Regions from separate parts of the Shewanella yunxiaonensis genome, predicted to be linked through region 2. Evidence: riboswitches for the same ligand, from Rfam matches in the RefSeq annotation. Region 2 holds a riboswitch; the other holds the start of a gene.
What was found. Region 2 has a riboswitch for lysine ahead of lysC (lysine-sensitive aspartokinase 3). Riboswitches for the same ligand answer to the same signal wherever they lie in the genome.
Positions count from the first base shown of each region.

Region 1: another riboswitch for lysine. It lies ahead of KDN34_RS04805 (Na+/H+ antiporter NhaC family protein); the one in region 2 lies ahead of lysC (lysine-sensitive aspartokinase 3).

Region 1 covers NZ_CP073587.1:1,024,221-1,035,842, forward strand. Annotated here, with positions in the region: gene KDN34_RS04795 (electron transfer flavoprotein subunit beta/FixA family protein) at 1-340, shown strand, start outside; gene KDN34_RS04800 (electron transfer flavoprotein subunit alpha/FixB family protein) at 342-1,265, shown strand; lysine riboswitch at 1,348-1,540, shown strand; gene KDN34_RS04805 (Na+/H+ antiporter NhaC family protein) at 1,642-3,201, shown strand; gene KDN34_RS04810 (M3 family metallopeptidase) at 3,273-5,411, opposite strand; gene KDN34_RS04815 (thymidine kinase) at 5,637-6,215, shown strand; gene KDN34_RS04820 (FUSC family protein) at 6,265-7,380, opposite strand; gene KDN34_RS04825 (M20/M25/M40 family metallo-hydrolase) at 7,622-9,028, opposite strand; gene KDN34_RS04830 (ArsR/SmtB family transcription factor) at 9,164-9,460, shown strand; gene rpsT (30S ribosomal protein S20) at 9,729-9,995, opposite strand; gene murJ (murein biosynthesis integral membrane protein MurJ) at 10,251-11,622, shown strand, end outside.
Region 2 covers NZ_CP073587.1:3,007,941-3,019,562, forward strand. Annotated here, with positions in the region: gene KDN34_RS13785 (spermidine synthase) at 1-542, opposite strand, end outside; gene KDN34_RS13790 (mechanosensitive ion channel family protein) at 640-1,185, shown strand; gene KDN34_RS13795 (2-hydroxyacid dehydrogenase) at 1,210-2,205, opposite strand; gene KDN34_RS13800 (flavocytochrome c) at 2,364-4,154, opposite strand; gene KDN34_RS13805 (hypothetical protein) at 4,498-4,905, shown strand; gene KDN34_RS13810 (class I SAM-dependent methyltransferase) at 4,902-5,423, shown strand; gene KDN34_RS13815 (hypothetical protein) at 5,451-5,744, shown strand; gene rluA (bifunctional tRNA pseudouridine(32) synthase/23S rRNA pseudouridine(746) synthase RluA) at 5,834-6,508, shown strand; gene asnC (transcriptional regulator AsnC) at 6,623-7,084, shown strand; gene KDN34_RS13830 (succinylglutamate desuccinylase/aspartoacylase family protein) at 7,137-8,237, opposite strand; gene lysC (lysine-sensitive aspartokinase 3) at 8,237-9,601, opposite strand; lysine riboswitch at 9,730-9,905, opposite strand; gene KDN34_RS13840 (DUF3293 domain-containing protein) at 10,004-10,435, opposite strand; gene arcA (two-component system response regulator ArcA) at 10,951-11,622, shown strand, end outside.

The sequences.
Region 1 (11,622 bases), 1.8 Mb from region 2:
GCCGCAGGCCACCTTTGCTTCAGAACTCCATGTCGATGGTGGACAACTGACCGTGAACCGTGAAATTGATGGTGGCGTACAAACATTGACATTACCGCTGCCCGCCATAGTGACCGCCGATTTGCGTCTCAATGAGCCACGCTATGCATCGCTGCCAAATATTATGAAAGCCAAACGGAAACCATTGGACACCGTTACTGCCGCTGAACTGGGCGTAACACTAAAACAACACCAGCAGATACTGTCAGTGACTCCGCCTGCTGAACGCAAAGCTGGGGTGATGGTGTCCTCTGTCGAGGAACTGGTAGATAAGCTGAAACATGAAGCAAAGGTGATCTGAGATGACCGTATTAGTAATTGCCGAACATGATAATGTCAGCCTGAAAGCTGAGACTGCCAAGGTGGTGGCTGCCGCCATAAATCTGGCTGATGAAATTGAAGTATTGGTTGCCGGCAGTGATTGCGCGACGGTCGTCGATACGGCGGCCAAATTGCACGGTGTTAAGCGGGTATTAGTCGCAGATAATGCGGTTTATCAAGCACACTTTGCGGATAATCTGGCCAAGCTGGTCGCCAATATTGCCGTTGGGCATAGCCATGTGTTGGCGGCGGCCTCTTCGGCAGGCAAAGATCTGTTACCTCGAGTCGCAGCATTGCTGGATGTCGCGATGGTGTCCGAAATCATTAAAGTTGTTGATGCTGATACTTTCGTGCGCCCGATATATGCAGGTAATGCGTTGGAAACCGTGAAAAGCCTAGATGCGGTGAAGGTTGCGACTGTTCGCGTCAGTGCTTTTGATGCCATAACCAGCGACGCAAATGCCGATGTAGTGGTAATCGATCAGGTGGTGGCATCTGTGTGCCATGAGTTATCCCATACCATGGCGGTATCCGAACGACCAGAACTTGGTAATGCCAGAGTCGTCATCTCCGGTGGTCGTGCGCTGGGAAGTGCCGAAAATTTTGCTATGTTAGAAACGCTTGCCGATAAACTCGGTGGTGCAGTGGGGGCTTCTCGTGCTGCCGTGGACGCGGGTTATATCAGCAATGATCTACAGGTCGGACAAACCGGTAAGATTGTCGCTCCTGAACTGTATATTGCGGTTGGAATTTCCGGGGCTATTCAGCACTTGGCGGGTATGAAGGACTCGAAAGTTATTGTCGCCATCAACAAGGATCCACAAGCGCCAATTTTCGAGGTTGCGGATTATGGTCTGGAGGCTGACTTGTTTGAGGCGTTGCCAAGATTGGCAGAGTTGATTTAATTCAATATCTGCGTCAGGATAGGCAGCAACGGGCAGCACCCTTGCTGCCTTTTTTATTATCTGCCTCACGCCTGCTGGCGATCTGAGAAGTAGAGGCGCACCTGATATAAGTAACGGCAAGCTGGGTGATACCGTTTAATGTGCCGCGAAAGGATCCGGTGCCGAAACAGCTGGAACGATCAATTCCGCTGTTGGGGCTGTTCCCGAATAGGGGCAGCACTGCCATGGTAGGCTAGCAATAGTCGAATTAACTGCCGTGGAGCGCTACTGAAAAGACGTCGATCATCTATGATCGGCCAGGTATTCAACACAGTACAGTAATGTCTGTGACCTACCTTTTTGTGCCTCCCGCCGGTCACACAAGAATATATTAAAAATGACAGTACTCAGTTATGCCGATTCGGCACTTTCTCTTTTGCCCCCTGTGGTGGCAATCATCCTGGCGATCATGACGCGTAAGGTGTTGTTATCGCTTGGCGTTGGTATTCTTATTGGTACGCTTTTACTGAATCAATGGTCAGTGACTGACTCTGCTATTTATCTCAGTGACAAGGTGTCTGGCTTATTCTGGAGCGATGGTGCACCGAATAGCTGGAACCTGTATATCTTAGGTTTTCTGATTGTGCTGGGAATGATCACGGCGCTGATCACCGTCAGTGGTTCTGCCCGTGCTTTCGCAAACTGGGCTAAACAGCACATTCGCAAACGCCGCGACGCTAAGTTACTCACGATGTTTCTCGGATGTGTGGTGTTTATTGATGATTACTTCAATAGTCTGGTGGTTGGCAGTATCTGCAAACCGCTGACTGACCGTTATTATATTTCCCGGGCTAAATTGGCCTATTTGCTGGATTCGACAGCAGCACCGGTATGTGTGATCTCCCCGGTATCCAGTTGGGGGGCTTATATCATCGCGTTGATTGGTGGCATTCTGACGACGCATGGTGTGACTTCGATGGGACATCTAACCGCTTTTGTCGAGATGATCCCGATGAATTTCTATCCTTTATTTGCATTGTTGCTGTTGTTGTTTGTGGCGATGTTTGAGTTGGATGTTGGTCCGATGCGACGCCATGAACTCAGTGCGCGCAAGGGCCAACTCTATGATGAAGCCAAAGGCGTGCCTCCTGGCGCCACCGCGGAACTGGCAGAAGCCGAAACCGGTAAAGTGGGCGGTTTGTTTATTCCAATTTCGGTACTGGTTGTTGCTACGCTGTATTTTATGATTGCCAGCGGTGCCGATGTGCTCTCAAGCGAAGGCAAACCTTTTTCGGTGATTGGTGCCTTTGAAAAAACCGACGTGAGTTCGTCATTGTTTTTTGGTGCCTTGCTTGGTTTGTTCACCACCTTGGTATTAGCGGTGCGACAGAAACTGTCATTTAAAGAAATCGCTCTGGGCATATATGTGGGGGCTAAGTCGATGCTGCCAGCGATCTATATTCTGCTGTTCGCATGGACAATTTCCGGCATTATCGGTCAGTTGGAAACCGGTAAATTTATGGCGAGTCTGGCGGGCGGTAATATTCCGTTTGCGCTGCTGCCAGCGGTATTGTTTGTGCTGGCTGGGTTTACGGCTTTTGCTACCGGCACCAGTTGGGGCACCTTTGGCATTATGTTGCCCATCGCGGCAGATATGGCGATGGGAACGCATCAGGGGATGATGTTGCCAATGATGGCAGCCGTATTGTCAGGTTCGGTATTTGGCGATCATTGCTCACCCATTTCAGACACGACCATTTTGTCTTCTACCGGCGCGAGCTGCCACCATATTGACCATGTTATGACGCAATTGCCTTATGCATTATTAGTCGCCGTTATCTCGCTGGGTGGTTATCTGGTGATGGGCTATACCGAGTCGGTCGCATTGGGCTTGTTATCTTGTTTAGTGTTATTTTTTATTGGGTTGTTCTGGTTCCGCTTAAAATCCGATAACTAGTCATACCGCATAAAAAAACGCAGCGACTGCTGCGTTTTTTATCGCGATAACTGCTCAATGCTAACCATTGATTACATCAATCCCCGGCGTTTCAACAGTCCATCGGTGGTGGGTTGTTGCCCGCGGAAATTCTCATAAGCTTCCATTGGTGGCACGCTGTTGCCAACTTCACGAATTGCCTTACGGAACTTCATGCCGATATCACGATTGAGTCCCCCTTGTGTCTGCACATAAGCAAAGGCATCTGCCGCGAGGATCTCACTCCACATATAGGCGTAATAACTGGCGCTGTAGCCGCCTGGGAATGAATGCGCAAAATAGCTGGAACGATAACGTGGTGGTACTGCTGCTAAATTCACCCCATGTTTTGCCAATGCTTTAGCTTCAAACTGTTCAACATTTTGCAGGGGCGCATCTGCACTCAGGCTATGCCATTCCAGATCCAGTAACGCAGCGGACATATACTCAAGCGTATCAAAGCCCATGTTGAAGCTACGGGAGCGCAATAGTTTGTCCAGCATATCTTTCGGCAGCGGCTCACCAGTCTGATAGTGCTTGGCATAGTTGGCTAACACCTGCGGATGACCGGCCCAATCTTCTTCAAAGGTGGATGGAAACTCGACAAAGTCTCTTGAAACAGCGGTACCAGAGAGGCTAGGGTAGGTGACGTTAGAAAACATGCCATGGGTGCCATGACCAAGTTCATGGAACATAGTGGTGACCTGGTCATAACTGACAAACGTTGGTTCGCCATCAGGTGCTTTCTGGATATTCATGACATTGACCACCACTGGTTTTTGCCCCAGTAGCGTGCTTTGCCGGACAAAAGAACTCATCCAGGCCCCGCCACGTTTGCCTTCTCGGGCAAAATAGTCACCGTAGAATATCGCCAAGCTAGTGCCATCAGCATCAAACACTTCCCAGGCTTTTACATCTGGATGATATACCGGCAGATCGGGTCTTGGTTTAAACGTCACGCCGTAAAGTTGATTAAGGGTGTAGAATACGCCGTCCTGCAGTACCCGATTGAATTCAAAATAGGGTTTCAGGCTGTTCTCATCCAAGTCGTATTGCTGTTGTCGCACTTTTTCAGCGTAATAAGCCCAATCCCACGGCTGCAGAGTGAAGTTGCCGCCGGTCTTGGTGATCATCGCCTGAATGGCGTTAGCTTCTTGCTGCGTATTTGCCACCACCGCTGGCACCATCGAGCCAAACATCTCAAATACTGCTTGTGGCGTTTTCGCCATTTGTGGTGCCAAACGATAGCTGGCCCAATTATCAAATCCGAGCAATTGCGCTTTTTCGGCGCGCAGTTGGGCCAAACGAGCAACCAGCGATACCGTTTCATCTGCGCCGCTGAGCCCTCGGTTCGCCGATGCCTGCCAGATTTTCTGACGCAGTTCGCGGTTATGCAGTTGTGCCAACACCGGTTGTCGCGTGGTATTAGTGATATTCAGCAGGTATTTACCTTCATGGCCTGCGTCTTTGGCATCTTTGGCGGCATTGCGGATGGCGGAATCAGACAAACCATCAAGTTGCGCCACATCATCTATCACCACGGCGCTAGCTTTGGTAAGTCTTAGCAGTCGCTGCTGGAATTCGTTGGTAAGCTTGGACTGTTCTTCATTGAGGACTCGAATTTGCACTTTCTGTGCTTCACTCAACTGTGCGCCGGCCAAGACAAAGCGCTGGTGATAGTCTTCAATGAGCCTTATCTGCTCGGCATTCAGCCCCAACTGTTGCCGTTGTTGATAGAGCTTATCAATACGGGCGAATAGTGTAGGATTAAGGTTGATATTGTCGGTGTGTGCCGCCATTTTGGGCGCCATTTCGCTCTGAATACGACGGATTTCTGGGGTACTGTTGGAACCGCTCAGATTGTAAAAAACAGCAGAAACGCGACCCAGGAGTGCACCTGATTTTTCCAGTGCCACAATGGTGTTGTCAAAGGTAGGCAGTGCTTCCTGATTGGCAATCGTCTGGACTTCTCTGTCATGCGCGGCAATCCCAGCTTCCAACGCGGGCTGAAAGTGCTGCGTGTGGATCTGGCTGAAATCTGGGGCTTGATACTGCAATACGCTGGGGGTAAAGAAGGGATTCTGCTGCACGGCGTCAGTGACTACTGCAACCTGCGATTTATTGTCATGACCGACACAGCCGGTCAGTAACAAGGCTTGTCCCAGTGCCAATGCTAAAAGAGTTTTGTGCATATTATACGGTTCCATTGTCGTTAGCAGATGAACGCTGCACGCTAACAATCACGACTTAATCCAAACTGAAACACTCGGTTTTGAAGGCGTTACCTCGGACTGAAATTGTAACAATTTGATTAACTTTATCCCGTGGCATATGCGCTCAGACACAGTGCTGGGCGCTGATTTTTGGGTGTAAACAGGGTAATATGAGCCTCATCCAATACTCAGGGAGCAGCGGTTTTGGCTCAGCTTTACTTTTACTATTCGGCGATGAATGCCGGGAAATCCACTTCTTTACTGCAATCCTCATATAACTATCGTGAGCGTGGTATGAACACCTTGGTGATGACCCCGGCGATTGATAATCGCTTCGGTACCGGCAAGGTGGCATCTCGTATTGGTCTGGAAAGTGATGCACTGATATTTCATGGTGATGACGACCTGGTGAAAATTATTGAGTCTGAGCACCAGCAAACGTTTATTCACTGTGTGCTGGTGGATGAGTCCCAATTTTTAAGCAAAGAACAGGTTAAGCAGTTAGCTTATGTCGTCGATAAGCTCGATATTCCCGTGCTGTGTTATGGCCTGCGTACTGACTTTCAGGGAGAACTTTTCAGTGGCAGTCAGTATTTGCTCGCATGGGCCGACAAACTGGTAGAGCTTAAAACTATCTGTTTCTGTGGGCGCAAAGCCAATATGGTGGTGCGCCGTGATAGTGAAGGTCATCCGGTAAGAGAAGGGGTGCAGGTTGCGATTGGTGGCAATGAAAGTTATGAATCTGTGTGCCGTAAACACTTCCGCGAACTGATTTGGGACTGATGATTTCAACTAGCCATTAAGCCGTTACCCATTAACGGCTTAACTGTGCTTATTCACCGATGATGTTCGCTAACAGTAGCTTCTGATTAGCATAAGCTTGTTCCAGTTTATCCAGCTCGTTATCAATCGCCAATAATGCCAACGCCAGCTGATAGATAAGCCAGCTATAGCCGCTATATGCAAAGTGTTGATAGTCTGCCTGCGTACTATCGGTAGCAATAGTGCCATGTTGGGCTGACAACAGCTGTTGTTGTAGTTGTTGTTCAAGTCCTGCCGGTAGTTTCGGGCGCTCATTGGTTTTGCTATTTACGTAGTCTGCCAGTGCGGCAAAGTCTTGCTGCAGATGAACGGCAATCTGTTTGATACGGCTGTATGCTTCATTCTCTTCCTCGCTCCAATGAGTCATCAGCAGCAGTTCCAGTAAGGTAATTACCCGTACTTGTTCGTTTGCCAATTCCGTGAGGATTTGAGGGTGTTTTTTCAGCGTCTGACTTTCCCACTCTAAGGAGAACAGCAGCTTCTTCTGGGCGAGTACCGCTTTCATGGCATTTTCCAGTTTGCTGCGTTCGGCCGGTAATTCAGAATCAGAGCTGGCCTTGACATGGTTGTCCAGCACGCTCGCCATCAGGGAGAATGATTTACCTAACTGGGCGCGCCAGTCCTGCTTGGCTTTAATCGGCAGCACAAACAGCGAAACCAGCACCGCGATAACGCATCCGATAAGGATGTTGGCACTGCGCCACAATGCTTCAGAGGTATCGTGATTGGCGTCGCCAATCACAATGATCATGGTAAAACCGGTCACCAGATAGGCGTAGCTGTATCGCCCGGCGTTGAGCAAAACCACCACACACACACCAAGGATCAGTAACCCCATCAGGTTCCAGTAACTGTCGATCGCGACCACCAGAAACACCCCATAGGCCGAGCCTATCAAGGTCCCAATGGCACGTTGTAAGGATTTTTCGATGGCACCACCGACCTGTGGCAGACCCATCATAATGATCACAATGGTTACCATGGCCCAAATGAAGTGCGGCACTGGTTTGATCCAGTTTCCCAGGGCAACGATAGACAGAGCTAACGCAATTTTCAGCGTGTGGATAATGCGGGCGTGGCGATAAATGAAACTGGCAAAAACGCTGGGTTTTTCGAATAAGGGGATCATTGGGTTAATTTTGAAACTTTCGTAACTAAAGTGAATTATCGCAGAAATTATGTTTTCTCTCGCTCATTTCCAGTTTAAAAAACTGAAAAATGAGACCTAAGTAGAGAGTTTACTACATAAATGGTGATGAGTGTCACAAATGAAATGGTGTTCGGGAGAATGTTGCGCTGTTTTTGAACATGTGTGTTACAGGGTATTCACAGGGAAGCCGCAACGGTTACAACTTCCCCACTGATTATTACTTAGAACCGCTGGTTAATGGTCTTAACGGCAGTATTGATTGTGCCATCTGATAGGCAAATGACGCATAGACCGCAACGTTTTGTGCTAACGCCGCCGGTTCAATCTTATCTAACGTATCATTGGGCGTATGGTGATAATCAAAGTAGTCTTCACCATCCTGGCGCAGTGAGGCAACCGGAACCCCGTAGGCAGGTAACAATGATACTTCTGAGCCTCCTCGAGCCTGGTTATCACCATTAGTGACACCTTGTGCCGCCAATACTGATAACTGTTGCTGTACCGCAGACAACGCTGCACTATTTACCTTAACGTCTGCGCGATAAATTCGTCCCGCGCCGAAATCGGATTCGGCGGCAATGTAATGGTCATTCATTTCTGCTTGATGTTGCGCCGCATAAGCTTTACCACCGATCAACCCAATCTCTTCGGCAGCAAAGAGCACCACCCGCACAGTCCTGGCCGGACGTTTTGGCTGATCGCCTATTAACTTTGCCGCTGCCGTGACAATAGCAACGCCAGCAGCATCATCTATCGCGCCAGTGCCCTCATCCCATGAGTCCAGATGTGCACCCAGTAATACAATCTCTTTTGGCTTGCTGCTGCCGGTAACTTCACCAATAACGTTGTAAGTGGTAGTGGTGCCAAGATCTTTTGGCGTCATCTTCAGAGCTAAGGTCACTTCATGACCGCGAGTTAACATGGCGTCCAGTTGGGTCGCATCTGGGTTCGTTAATGCCGCCGCAGGGATTTTGGGCACACCATCCTGATAATGCATCAGCCCTGTATGTGCCATACGATCATGGTCGGTACCGATTGAACGGATGAGCACTGCCACTGCGCCTTTGCGGGCGGCCTCAACTGCGCCGTTAGCTCGGCCGCCAACGCTTTTACCATAGCCGCTACCATTTTTATGGCGTTCAGTCTTTTGGTCGATGAACACTATTTTTCCCGCAACTAAGGAAGGCTCGGCTGCAATAAGGGACTGCAAATCGTTGAAACGGATTACTGTTGCCTGCAACCCTTGTGTTGGCGTGGCAACACTTCCGCCTAATGCGGTGATTATCAGTTTTTGCGGATATGGCGCTATTACAGCGGCACTGGCTTCTCCGCGTTGCCATACTGGAACCGTGACTGGTTCGCGGTAAACTTTATCAAACCCGAGTGATTTCAGCTTGGCTTCGGCCCAATCCACTGCCAGGGCATTTTCATGGCTGCCAGCAAGTCTGGGACCGACTTCGACAGTAAGGGATTCGGCAATTTTGTATGCCAAATCTGATTTCAGGGCATTGTGCTGTAAATTGCTGACAACTTCTTGATTTGTATACTCAGTTGCTGAAACTTTTAGGAGTGATAAATTGCATAGCAGCGTTACAGCACATAATAGCAGGGTAGGCTTTTTCATCAATTTCCTTCTTTTTTATAACGTGTGTCCCATTTTTAAAAACAATCTAACAAAAAATGTGCTTTGCGTCCCGACTAACTGCGTTAGCCACGGCTATATTAGGGTCGGAATTTATTAAAGGAGAGTGGGCTCGTTATGAATATAGAATTAATGCAACAGCGAGCAGACCATGCGGTCGTATTGCTGAAGGCACTTGCTAATGAGAGACGATTATTTATTCTGTGCTATCTCTTGAATGAAGGGGAGATGTGTGTCGGAGACATGAATAAGAAACTCGGCTTAAGCCAGTCCGCATTGTCTCAACATCTAGCCTGGCTGCGTAAAGATAATCTGGTAGCCACTCGAAAGGAAGCACAAACGGTTTATTACTCTCTGAAGAGTGACGAAGTCAAAGAGATGATCCGTTTAATTGACAATCTTTATTGCCATTAAACGGTTGCGTGCACTTTTAGAGACGTATTAGCAATTTTTGGCTGGTAGCCTGGATAAGTTATCCGCAGCGCAGTATGTGACTGCTGCGGAAGAATAGTAGTGGACATGGCCAGCCAAAACGTTGTAGTTGTTAGCTCGTTTTATCTACTGATGTGATTTTGCCTTTCTCCGAACGCTATCCTCTCAAGTTGTTCTCTTAAGCGATAAATTCTCAAAAAATTAGGGCAATAAAAAACCGGCTTTCGCCGGTTTTTTTCATAAGTGCTTATTAGGCAGCCAACGCTTTAATGCGGGTGTTCAGACGAGCCTTATGACGAGCAGCCTTATTCTTGTGGATCAGGCCTTTGGTAGCCATACGATCCAGGATAGGCTGTGCTGTAGCAAATGCTTCAACAGCAGCTTTGTGGTCACCGGCGCGGATAGCGGCGATAACTTTCTTAACATAAGTACGCATCATAGAGCGACGGCTTGCATTGTGTTGACGACGCTTTTCAGACTGAAGCGCGCGTTTCTTTGCAGTCTTGCTGTTAGCCAAGGTGCAACTCCTAAAAACTGGGAATTAAGACTTTTAAAGGCCGAGGAGGATGCCCGTTTTTCGCCTTTTTGTCAACGACAATGATGGAATATCCGCCATATAAAGCAAATAAATCCTTGGCGATTTGGCTTTCCTCAACCCAACTCGTGTAAGATGGGGCGCATTCTAACAGTAATTGCCGCCATGTGACAGTGTCCGATGGAAAATTTGAGACAAGTCCAGCAAGTCGGTCATGGGTTTTCCGGGGAAGTCTGATTGAGTAAAAAACTGGTGCGTTCAGGTCTGATTGTTAGCGTGATGACCTTGATTTCGCGCGTCTTAGGGCTTATCCGAGACGTGGTGGTCGCTAACCTGATGGGCGCGGGTGTCAGTGCAGATGTTTTTTTCTTTGCCAACAAAATTCCCAATTTTCTGAGACGCTTATTTGCGGAAGGGGCATTTGCACAGGCTTTTGTACCTGTACTCACTGAGTATCAGGAAACTAAATCCAGTGATGAAGTCAGACAACTACTGTCAAAAGTCGCGGGAACTCTTGGTATCTTGGTCTCGGTCGTTACTATGGTGGGCGTGCTGGCATCGCCAGTGCTGACGGCTTTATTTGGGGCTGGATGGTTTGTCGCCTGGGTAAATCATGAACCCGATGGTGCCAAGTTTGAGCTGGCATCTTTGATGCTGAAAATTACCTTCCCTTATCTGTGGTTTATCACCTTTACTGCGTTATCAGGTTCTATTCTTAATACCCGTGGTCGTTTTGCGATTTCAGCATTTACGCCGGTTTTTCTGAATGTTGCGATTATTGCTGCGGCTATCTGGCTGAGTCCCAGGTTAGAACGTCCGGAAATTGGCCTGGCGTGGGGCGTGTTTGCGGGTGGCATAATCCAGTTTTTATTTCAAATTCCATTCCTGTTGCGGGAACACGCATTAGTTAAACCAACCTGGGGATGGCACGACCCTGGTGTGGTTAAAATTCGGAAGCTGATGTTACCAGCGTTGTTTGGGGTGTCAGTGTCACAAATTAACCTGCTGTTAGATACCTTTATAGCCAGCTTTCTGATGACAGGTTCTATCAGCTGGCTGTACTACTCAGATCGATTACTGGAATTTCCACTGGGCCTGTTTGGTATTGCTATTGCTACGGTGATTTTGCCCACGTTGTCGCGTAAGCATGTTAATGCTGAGAGCACCGAATTCGGACAGACCATGGACTGGGGCGTGCGGGCGGTAATTTTGCTTGGTGCGCCCGCCATGGCCGGGTTGATAGTGCTTGCTAAACCGATGTTGATGGTGTTGTTTATGCGCGGTGCTTTCGATATCCAAGATGTGAATATGGCATCCAGTTCATTAATTGCTTATGGCAGTGGCCTGCTCAGTTTTATGCTGATTAAAGTGCTGGCGCCGGGGTATTACGCACGCCAAGACACCAAAACTCCGGTAAAAATCGGCATTATTGCCATGCTCAGCAATATGGTATTCAACATCATACTGGCATTTCCGTTTAGTTATGTCGGGTTGGCGATTGCGACATCGATGTCGGCATTATTAAATGCTGGTATGTTGTATCGAGGTTTACATTTAGCGGGGGTTTATCGTGTCAGCAGCAATACCTTGATCTTTTTACTGAAGGTCT
Region 2 (11,622 bases):
TCACGGCTGTGTTCTTTCCAGCAGTTTAAAATAAGCACGCCGTCAGCTTTTAATTGTTGCTGACACCGCTGCAAAAAAGCCGTCGAAAGCGCACCGGCAGCAATCCCTTCACTGTCAAACAGATCGCAAAATAGCATATCTACCCGCTTATGCTGTGATTGTGCGAGATAGTGCAAGGCATCCGCTTCTATCAAAGTCAGCTTTTTTGACAACGGCAGCCGAAAATAGCGTTTACAGAGTTCGATCACCGCCGGACGCAATTCTATCGCGGTAATGCGAATCGCCGCGTCAAACTGGCGCAGTGCATGAATTAACACGCCGCCGCCAAGTCCCAGTACCATTACGCTACGCGGTTGGCCGAACAGCAGCGCTAATAACATCGCACGCAGGTAAGTATGTTTGGGAATATGCGGCGTGGCTTTTAAAAGCTTGCTTTGTTCATCATGTTCGCCAAATGCCAGTATCCGCTGTTCGGCATCTTCTAAAACGAAAATGCTACCCCATTGATCTTTGGCTGTAGCTAGTGTGCGATATTCACGCATAAACAAAGGACTCGACAACGCGGACTTTAAACCTGGGGGCCAAAGCCGTTAACATGGAGACACAGCATACAGGTTAACCCAGGAGGAGTCGAAGCCTATGATGACCCACATCCTCATCGTCATTTTGTATCTCAGCGCTTTTGCATTCATTCAACGACGCGTGGTGAAAGGCGTACGTGAATACGGCCAGCTTAAACATATCAACACCGCCCGCGTCAGTCTGGTCAGTAAATTCATTACCATACTGCTGTTCTTTCTGACGTTGTCACTGATGGCAATTTCCCTGGGGCTGGGATACCAGGATGTTTCACTGTTTGTCTCATCAGCCTTTGCTGTACTGGGGGTAGCACTGTTTGCCCAGTGGTCAATTCTGAGCAACTTAACGGCAGGAATTCTGATTTTCTTTGTATTTCCCTATAAGGTCGGTGAACGTATCCGGATTGTCGATGCCGATGAAGACATTAGTGGCATCTTGCAGGAAGTCGCATTGTTTCATTTATTGATCAAACGCGATAATGGCGACACCATCACCTACCCCAACAGCCTGGTATTACAAAAAGCGGTATTAAAACTGCAGTATCAGACGGCTGTTGCCAAGGACACTGAAACTCCAGCCGCAGATGAAGAGCACCGCCAGGCATGAGGCTTGGCGGCTCGTGGCCTGCCGTTAAAACAATTCGTTGCCACAGGGTTGATTCCCGAGCACTTGTTTAATGTTGTTGAGGGTCGTCTCAGCAATGTTATCCAGTGCTTCTCTGGTCAAAAATGCCTGGTGACCGGTAAAAATCACATTGTGACAGGCAGACAAACGACGAAAGACATCGTCGTGGATCACTTCATTGGATTTGTCTTCGAAGAACAGCTCTTTTTCATTCTCGTAAACATCCATTCCCAGTGCCCCAATCTGCCCCAGTTTCAGCGCTTCCATCGCATCAACGGCATTAAGCAAGCCGCCACGGCTAGTATTAATCACCATCATGCCGGGTTTCATTTTGGTGAAACTTGTCGCGTTCAGTAAGTGATGGTTTTCCTTCGTCAGCGGACAATGCAGACTGATGATATCGCTTTGACTGAACATGGTATCGAGGTCGGTGTAACTGGCACCCAGTTCCACCACAATTGGATTTGGATAGGGATCATAAGCGAGCACCTTACAACCGAAGCCTCGCAGAATACGAATGGTGGCGACGCCTATTTTGCCCGTACCAATCACGCCAACAGTTTTGCCATACATGTTGAAGCCGACCAGCCCTTCCAGCGAGAAATTCGCATCACGGGTACGCTGATAGGCCTTATGAATTTTACGATTGAGCGTCAGCATCAACGCCACGGTATGTTCAGCCACAGACTCCGGGGAATAAGCCGGAACATTCACCACTTTCATTCCCAGCCGTTTGGCGGCATCGAGATCAACGTTGTTAAAACCAGCACAACGCATGGCGATTACCCGCGTGCCACTGGCATATAACTCGGCGAGTGTGTGTTCACACAGATCGTCATTAACAAAGGCACAAATGACTTCAAACCCCAGCGCTAGCTTGACCGTTTGTTGACACAAACGATAATCGAAAAACTCTATTTGAGCGCCTAATCCCATTTGTTCATTCATGGCAGAGAAATGCTGAATGTCGTATCGCTTAGCACTGAAAAAACCAATTCTCATCGGTATGCCCTCAAAAATAATGATTGTTTGAGTGTATTGGAAAAACACACGCCTGTCTTGAGACATTGTGGCCGCCGCCCGGGCATAAAAAAGCGGACACTATGGTCCGCTTTGATGTCTGACAGTTACTGCCTGATGCAGTTTGTTACCGCTGGGGCTTAATTGCCTTTTACGTATTTGGCAGCAGAAGCTCCGGCAATGCGACCAAAGGTCACGATATCAGAGATAGCATTACCGCCGAGGCGGTTAGCACCATGAACACCGCCAGTTGCCTCACCTGCAGCAAACAAGCCCTTGATGGTTTTACCATCTTTGTTCAGTACTTCAGCCTGAGTGTCAATCTTCAAACCACCCATGCTGTGGTGAACAGCAGGTTTTACTTCAATCGCATAATAAGGAGCAGTCGCCAATTCACGCGGCAGGTTAGGACGTTCAAACTGAGTATCTTTGCCTGATTTCACGTAGCTATTGTATGCGGCAACAGTTTTTTCAAGCTCGGCCGCAGGCATTTTCAGCTGCGCCGCCAGATCTGCCAGGGTATTGCCTTGATTAACAATGCCTAGATGAATGTAATTCTCAATTTTTTTCAGACTCTTACGTACTGAATCATCAAACACTAAGAAGGCACTTTCACCAGTTTGCTTCAGGATCGCTGCAGAAGCTTTATCGCGTGTAGTGATTTCATTGACAAACCGATCACCCTCGCGGTTGACCAGAATGGCGCCGTTACCACGTACCGCTTCAGTTACCATCACACCACCAACAGGAGACCAGGTTGGATGTGCTTGGATATATTTCAGATCGCGAGTTGCAGCACCTGCGGCCATCGCGACATCCAGACCATCGCCAGTAGCGCCTGGATGGTTAGTCGCAGCAAAGCCTTTCAGGGCCGGGTCGTACTTGGCAACGCGTTCGTTGTTCTTGGCAAATCCACCAGTGGCCATAATCACGGCTTTAGCCTTGATAACGTAATAACCGGTATATTTGCCTTCAACCAATACGCCAGTGGCATTGCCAGCCGCATCTTCCAGTATCCGCACCACTCGGCTGTTAAAACGCATATCGGCGCCACTCTTAACTGCGGCGGTATAGAGAACTTGTGCCACATGAGCACCAACACCGGCACCACCGGTTGGACGGTGAGCACGGTTAACACTGGCGCCCCCCATACGACCTACGTCACTCATATCCGCACCGAGTGAGGTCAACCAATCGATAGAATCTGAAGAATCTTCCGCCAACACTTTGACCAGTGCAGGATCGTTAACGTTATGACCACCTTTCATGGTGTCATCAATCATGATGGACACTTTATCCTGAATGCCTAACTTCGCCTGAAACTTGGTTTCCGCAGCATTCATACCACCGGCAGCCAATTTGGTATTACCACCCGCTATGGGTTCTTTTTCAAGCAAAATAACTTTAACGCCATTTTCATGCGCCGAAACAGCAGCAGCCAGACCGGCACCACCAGATCCGACAATCACCACGTCGGTTGTGTCACGAGGACCTGCGGCAATAGCCTTATCCTGGGCTTCTTTATTCACATCAACAGGAACAAATTTACGTTCCCACTTGCCACCGAATGGCATGTCGAAACCAAAGCTATGGCAGGCATCGCAGTACGCCACTGACTTCTCGTGGCCTTTATGACAAGTAGTACAAGCGATATCACCAATCAGGTGAGACTTATGAGGAGAAACCTTTAATTTCTTTTCTGCATCCTGTGCAGCCAAGTCGTTTAGTGAACCATGGCAACTAACGCACTGTTGATTTTCATGAGTAAGATTGTCATCAGTGGGGCCTTTTTGGGAAACGTGACAGGTTGTACAGTCCCCCATCTGCTGGTGAAAATCTGCCAGAACCTCTGGTGCTGCATATGCCGATCCCGCGATAAATCCAGACAATGCCAACACTAGGCTGGTTCGTTTAAATAAGACAGAGAACATAAAATGTTCCTCCAAAATGATCTTTAACGCTGTAATAATAGTCACGCCAAACAGGATTTTTTAATATTTGAACGATATATCACCATTTGGCATATCTCCCAATTAAAAAATATCATTTGGTAATTAAACGGATATTTAACTCAATCACAAAAAATTCAGCACAATAGTTTTGAAACTAAAGTTCACACACCACCATTTAATATTAATTTTCAATTAATATTTAAAAGTGCGTTATTAATATTAAAGGATTCATGATTTATTAATTTAAACTTAAAATTATTTAGCAAATGCTTTATGATTAAAGCAGAAAATACGCCGCACAGGAGCTGAGCAGCAGATGAGTATGACTAATCCACCTTCAGAACGCTTCTTCCGTATTCAACGGATGGCTAAAACCACGCTGCGGGCACTGCATATCCTAGGCGTTGCGGGTGCTGGTGGCGGCATCCTATTGCAGGTGCCAGATGAACATTGGCGTATTTATTGGATTATGACCATGGTATCAGGTGTATTGCTGATGGCTTGGGAGGTACTTCGTGACTGGACCTGGCTGATACAGATGAAAGGCGTATTGACTATTGCAAAATTAGTCATATTGATGTGTTTCATCATACTGCCTGAATATAAACCAGCGCTGGTAACCATGATTATCTTATTATCCGTAGTTGTGACACATGGCCCTTCTTCATTAAGGCACTACTCAATTATTCATGGTAGACAAATACATGGTAAGGATGAAATTAAAGGATGACGCCTATTAAATTAATCACGACATATAATTGGGCAAATACTAAACCATTAAATAGCTTAAAAGTCCTAGATTTAGCCTGTGGTTCTGGTCGCAATGGTGCTTGGTTTGCAGAGCATGGAGCGGAAGTTACTTTCGTCGACCGTAACGCTGCGGCTTTTGACAATCTACAAACCGCCTTCCCTCATTGTCATTTTGTTCAGGCAGATTTAGAAGGAAACGCCCCTCCAGCACTGACGGTCTTTGATGTTGTGCTAGTAGTTAACTATTTACATCGACCGTTAATGAACTGGATAGCAGACCGACTTGATGAAAATGGCCTGCTGTTTTACGAAACCTTTAATAAACGACAAGCCGAATTTGGTAAACCAAGTAACCCGGATTTCCTGCTCCAGGATTTTGAGTTACTTCACACATTTGCCAAATTGCAAACATTGCATTACTTTGAGGGAAAGCTCTGTAGTGAGGGAGAGCCACAGCAAAAAGCACAACTGATTGCTGTCAATCTGGCTCAGAGCTAATGGCAACGACATTAAAGGACGCAGCACATGTTTTTTCCCTACCCGGAGCAATACCGGTTGGCGATGCCGCCGATAATCACCGCGTTAATGGTGTGCTGGTCGCTGCTGGGACACGCAATTTTTGGAGATACCAGCCAATTTGCGTTGGTGATATTGCTCCTGCTATTTCCGCTGGTGCTGGGACTACATCTCTATCTCATTTGGGATGCCGGGGGTCTGAAACGACTGGACCAGGCATTTTATGCCTTTGTGCATGGGACATTAGCGTTCGTCGTATGGACCTTTTGTATTATGCATCTGGCGGGTAATAGCTTTGCCTGATGGCTAAAGCCAGGTGTTAATCACGCCGGGACTTGCATCCTCTGACGCTCACAGGTAAATTTGCGGTCCGTTCGCAGGAGGCCTGCCAGATGAGCGATTTTACCTATAATCCACCCCGACTCCCTTGGCTTGATATTCTTTATCAGGACCGAGATATCATAGTGATCAATAAGCCTTCAGGGTTACTTTCCGTTCCTGGACGGGCAGCCGAACATTATGACAGTGTGTTTAGCCGCGTATTGCAGCTACACCCACAAGCGCAGGTGGTACATCGCCTCGATATGGCGACCTCGGGGCTTATTGTTCTGGCATTACGACGCAACGCAGAACGTGAGCTGAAACGACAGTTTCAGGATCGTGAAACACATAAAATCTACTATGCCCGTATTGCTGGCCGACTCGAACATAATGGTACGGTTGATCTGCCACTGATCTGTGACTGGCCGAACCGCCCTCGCCAAAAAGTCGATTATGAAATAGGTAAACCTTCGGTCACACATTATGAAGTGATTTCTTACGGTCAACGTTCGACTCTGGTAAAACTGACACCGATAACCGGCAGGTCGCATCAACTGCGTGTGCATATGATGTCGTTGGGGCACCCGATTCTGGGTGACGGCTTTTATGCGGATGCCGACACCAAAGCGTTAGCGCCAAGGTTGCTCCTCCATGCGGCACAGCTAAGTTTTAAACACCCATATTCTGGCGAAGTCATGACATTTAATTCACCAGTGCCGTTCTGCCTGCCAATGGCTGGACAGTAGCCGTTGAATTATTTCTTTACAGGACATTTGGCATAAAATTGCGATGTTCTCTGGTAAATGAACAATAAAAAACGTAAATTTATGCTTGATAAAAAAAACTAAAGGCAAGTGATTGTGGATACATCATTTCAAAGAGACCAACTGGATAACCAAATCCTTGAGGCGCTGATGCAGGATGCACGCACGCCCTTCGCAGAACTGGCTAAACGTTTCAACGTAAGTGCCGGTACCATCCACGTTCGGGTGGAAAAGATGAAGCAGGCTGGCATTATCATTGGGGCCCAGATCACCGTAAACCCAAAAGCCTTGGGTTACGACGTGTGCTGTTTTATCGGGATTAACCTGAAGAGTGCAGGTGACTACCCTGCGGCGATTTCCAAGCTCAATGCCTTGGAAGAAGTTGTGGAAGCGTATTATACCACCGGTAATTACAGCATCTTTGTGAAGGTGATGTGCCAATCTATCGAAGCGCTGCAGCACGTGTTAATCAATCGCATACAGTCGATTGATGAAATTCAATCGACTGAAACATTAATCAGTCTGCAAAATCCGATTGTACGCGCAGTAAAACCGTAACAAACTGATCTCAAAAAACAAAAGGTCGTTAATACGGCCTTTTGTTGTTGGCTCAATCGACCTCGAACAGCTGCGTCATTATTTTGTATAGCTCAGTGCCTTGCTGCACTGCTGCCGAGGCAAAATGTAAAATTGCTGCGCCATCTTCAGGTGCGGTCAATAACTGCTCCTGTTCATCAATCGCTAAATCCAGTCTTAACAACCGCACCAATGGCTCACCAGCCTTAACCAAAGCGCCCGGAGCTGCAAGGTATTGCACTAGTCCGGCTCTTGGTGCGTGAAATTTACGATAGTTGTGCAAATAACAACCGTAACGTTTCATTTCCAGAGGTGCAATGGCTTCGGCCACAACACCACGGCAGTGCAAGAATGCCAGAATATTCTGTGCATCCTGGTGTGCCTGCGCCATATCGCTCAACTCCTGGTTACCCAGCTCCAGCGTAAATGCGGCCACAGGCACCGCCAACTTTCGCTGTTGAGACGCCAGGTAATCGGTTAACCGCCACCAGGGACAGAAGATCGCTTCATCCATGGCTCCGCCAAAAAGATTGGGAATAAACAGGGTAAACGGAATTGAAAACTCTTTCGCAGCCTGTTGCTGATATGCCGGACAATACAGATGCTGACAAGATTTCGGCCCCGTATGCAGGTCTAGCACAATATCAGCCTCACTCGCCATCAGCTGTAACGTGTAAGCCAGCCGTTGTCCGGTCGTCACCCCCCAAGGACTTTGCAGACGCCGCTGCAGGTTAGTCTGTAGCACCTGGCGATAGGCGCTGACCAACTCAGCGTCTGCAAGGTGATAATGTTCGCTAACCCACTGCGCCAGCGGCAACTGATTATCCAGATATTGTCGATTCCAGTTCTCACCACTGATGGGATCAAAGCGTCCGAGGGTAAATTCACCACTTTTCTGGTTAATCCCTAGCGGATTTGCTAAAGGTACCAGCGTGACATTGCCTTTCGGTGGGTGCGCTTGCCAATAACGCAGCAACTGCAGGATAACCGCGTTACCCTGCACTTCGGCACCATGCACATTCGCCTGAATATACACGGATGGGGCTGAGGCATCAGTGCCAATAAACCGATATACCGGTACTGTCAGCGGTTGTCCCGCGGCCAGTTCACCTACCGATAACCGCTCAGGCTGCATCAGACTTGCTCGACGTTTTCAAATAGCGAACGGTGCAATGCCGCAACAACATCCGCTGCTTCTGCCTCATGCACCAATACACATAGGTTATGAGGACTGGCGCCCTGGCATATCATTCGGACATTGTGCGATGCTAACACGCCAAATACCTGCTGACAGATACCCGCAGTAGTCGCAATACGGTTACCAATAATCGCCACCAGTGCCAATTTATCCTCAACCCGCACACGGCAGTGTTGTGATAGCTCCTGCAGCAGCGCTTCCGTCAATAATCCCTGGCCACTGGACTCAGAACCGGTTTTATCCAGTGTCAGTGATACGTTCACTTCTGAGGTAGTGATCAAATCTACCGATATCTTATGGCGCGCCAGCGTTGCAAAAGTTTCCGCCAAAAAACCTTGAGCATGCAGCATCTGCAAACTATGCAGATTCAACAATGTTTGATCACGTCGCAAGGCTACCGCGCGGTACACCGGTGGATTTTCCACCTGATGACGGATCCAGGTTCCCCCTTTTTCAGGTTCTTTACTGGAGCCGACGAAAACTTGAATTTGCTGTCTTACCGCAGGCAAAATTGTTGCCGGATGCAACACCTTCGCACCAAATGTTGCCATCTCAGCGGCTTCATTGAAACTGATCTCTGGGATAGGTCTGGCGTTAGGTGCTAAACGCGGATCGGTAGTATAAATACCGGCGACATCGGTCCAGATTTCAACAGCGTTAGCATCTAATGCTTCAGCCAGCAATGCGGCCGAGTAATCGCTGCCACCACGCCCCAAGGTAGTGGTACAGTTATTTGCATCAGCACCGATAAAGCCTTGAGTCACAAGTAACTGCTCACTAAGCTGCGGCAGCAATTGCGCTTGCGCTAATTGACGGATCTCCGTAATCTGCGGTTCTGCTCTGCCGAAGTTGCTATCGGTACGCATTACCTGGCGCACATCAAACGCACTGGCCTTCGCCCCCTTTTCCCGTAATACAGCAGCAAACAATACAGATGAACACCGCTCTCCTAACGACAGCAGATCATCGATGATTGCTTTATCGGTATTTTTTAGCAACTGCTGACTCAGTACATCTACCCGAGTGAGTAGCGCGTCAACGTCGGCGGCAACATCATCATTGCGCGGTAATTTATCCACAATCGCATATTGAATGGCGGCAATTTTCTTTAGTACCGCTAACCGCTGTGGTTCAGTTACACCAGGTTGTGCTAATTCCACCAACAGATTAGTGACCCCACTAGAGGCACTCACGACAACTAAGCGGGTGGCAGGATTAGCCAGTACGATATCGGCGCAGCGTCCCATCGCAAAATAATCCGCGACAGATGTACCACCAAATTTAGCAACAACGAGAGACATTACCTTACCTCCCTAGGACAAGGAGATAACAGGAGAAATAACATTGAATTCATAATCAGCCCCGAACAAAATTCGTTCGAAGAGCCTGGTGCTGATACAAAGGCACCCTGAGAAAGGGAAAAATGATCCTCACCAGAAGCTCTCCACCATTAAAAGGTGACAGTCATCAGGATTCAGCCTGAACAACCGACCAGAGGATCCGCCAGATGATCCTGTAGCCTCGGCGTTAATCTCCCTCATGAACCGTTATCGGAGATTGGCCTCCTCGAGTTCACTACCTAGTTAACGCTCCTCTTCTGTTTCCCCCGCGATTAAAGCGGGGACGCCGACATTACCAACAATAGACGCACTAAGTCAACGATAATTTCTTCGCTGCCAACTTTCAGCGAAGATTAGTAAAATTCAGTCACAAAATTCAGGCAACTCTGAGACGATGTGAACCCGCTGACTGAACGGCCCCATCGTTTCTGTTTGTCGACTGTCCCGACACGACACCAGATAAAGGACATCTTCCTGCACATAGTAATATGCATTCTGTTGATACTTACTGGCTAATTCACTTGCTTGCTCGCGACTGACAAACAGCACCCAACTTTTCTCCATATGGCTGTGATCTGGCGCAGTACCAATGATTACCCGGTATGGCACCAATAACTGCTCAATATCGCGTTGTAAGGCACGATCTAAAAGTCGATTTTGACAGGGTTCTAACTCTTGCCCTTGCGGGTTATGTGCGGTAATGATGGCAAAGGGTAAAGCAGAGGACAATGGCTGTGTAAGCAGAAAGCAGCAATCCAGGTAGTGTTGCCAAAGTTGTTCTAATCCGTCATTCATCAATCAGTAGCCCCTGAAGTAACCGGCGCCAGTTTAACAAAAGCTGAGGCACTCACCTAGTCTCTGAAACACTGTGTCATAAAATTGATGTTACTTTACGAAATTTTGCTGACTCTCGGCTGAATACCAACAGCATTTGTTAACATTTCATTTGTTAACAAATGCACAATAAGAGTACAATGTTAATACTCATCACAAATCGGTCATGTTTGTGCTGGCCGCTGGACATAGCGGTCACGATGTCTGACCAAAGCCCTTTGTGGTGCGCTTAAGCATCCGAAGGAAAATAAACTGGATATCTATGGAAATCAGGAACTAATTTCATCTCTGGATATCTCAGTTAATACAATTCGCGTACTGGTAACAACCGTATGCCAAAATTCAACTAATCATGCAGTGCCGACAATGTAATTTGGTTTCACCAGTACTGGAATGAAGTCATCAGGATTCATAGAAAGCAATTGAACATGAGCTCCGCTCGTGGTTAGAACAATCTGATTTATTAGGTACATGATATGCAGAACCCGCACATTCTTATCGTAGAAGATGAAGCAGTTACCCGTAACACGCTGAGAAGTATTTTCGAAGCTGAAGGATACGTTGTTACTGAAGCCAATGATGGCGCAGAAATGCACAAGGCCTTACAGGATAACAAGATTAACTTGGTCGTTATGGATATCAACCTGCCCGGTAAAAATGGGTTATTGCTCGCACGGGAACTGCGTGAAATCAATAATATCGGTTTGATTTTCCTCACTGGCCGTGACAACGAAGTGGATAAAATCCTGGGGTTGGAAATCGGTGCAGATGATTACATCACCAAACCATTCAATCCACGAGAATTAACCATTCGCGCGCGTAACCTGTTGACACGTGTTACCACAGCGGGCACTGAGCCGGAAGAAAAATCTGCGGTTGATAGCTATAACTTCAATGGCTGGAGTTTGGACATTAACAGCCGTTCGCTGGTCAGCCCAGAGGGTGAATCTTATAAGCTGCCGCGTAGCGAATTTCGTGCCATGCTCCACTTTGTGGAAAACCCTGGCAAAATTCTGACTCGTGCAGAACTGCTGATGAAAATGACCGGACGTGAACTGAAACAACACGACCGTACTGTGGACGTAACTATCCGCCGTATCCGTAAGCACTTTGAAAGCCATCAGGATACTCCGGAAATCATCGCTACT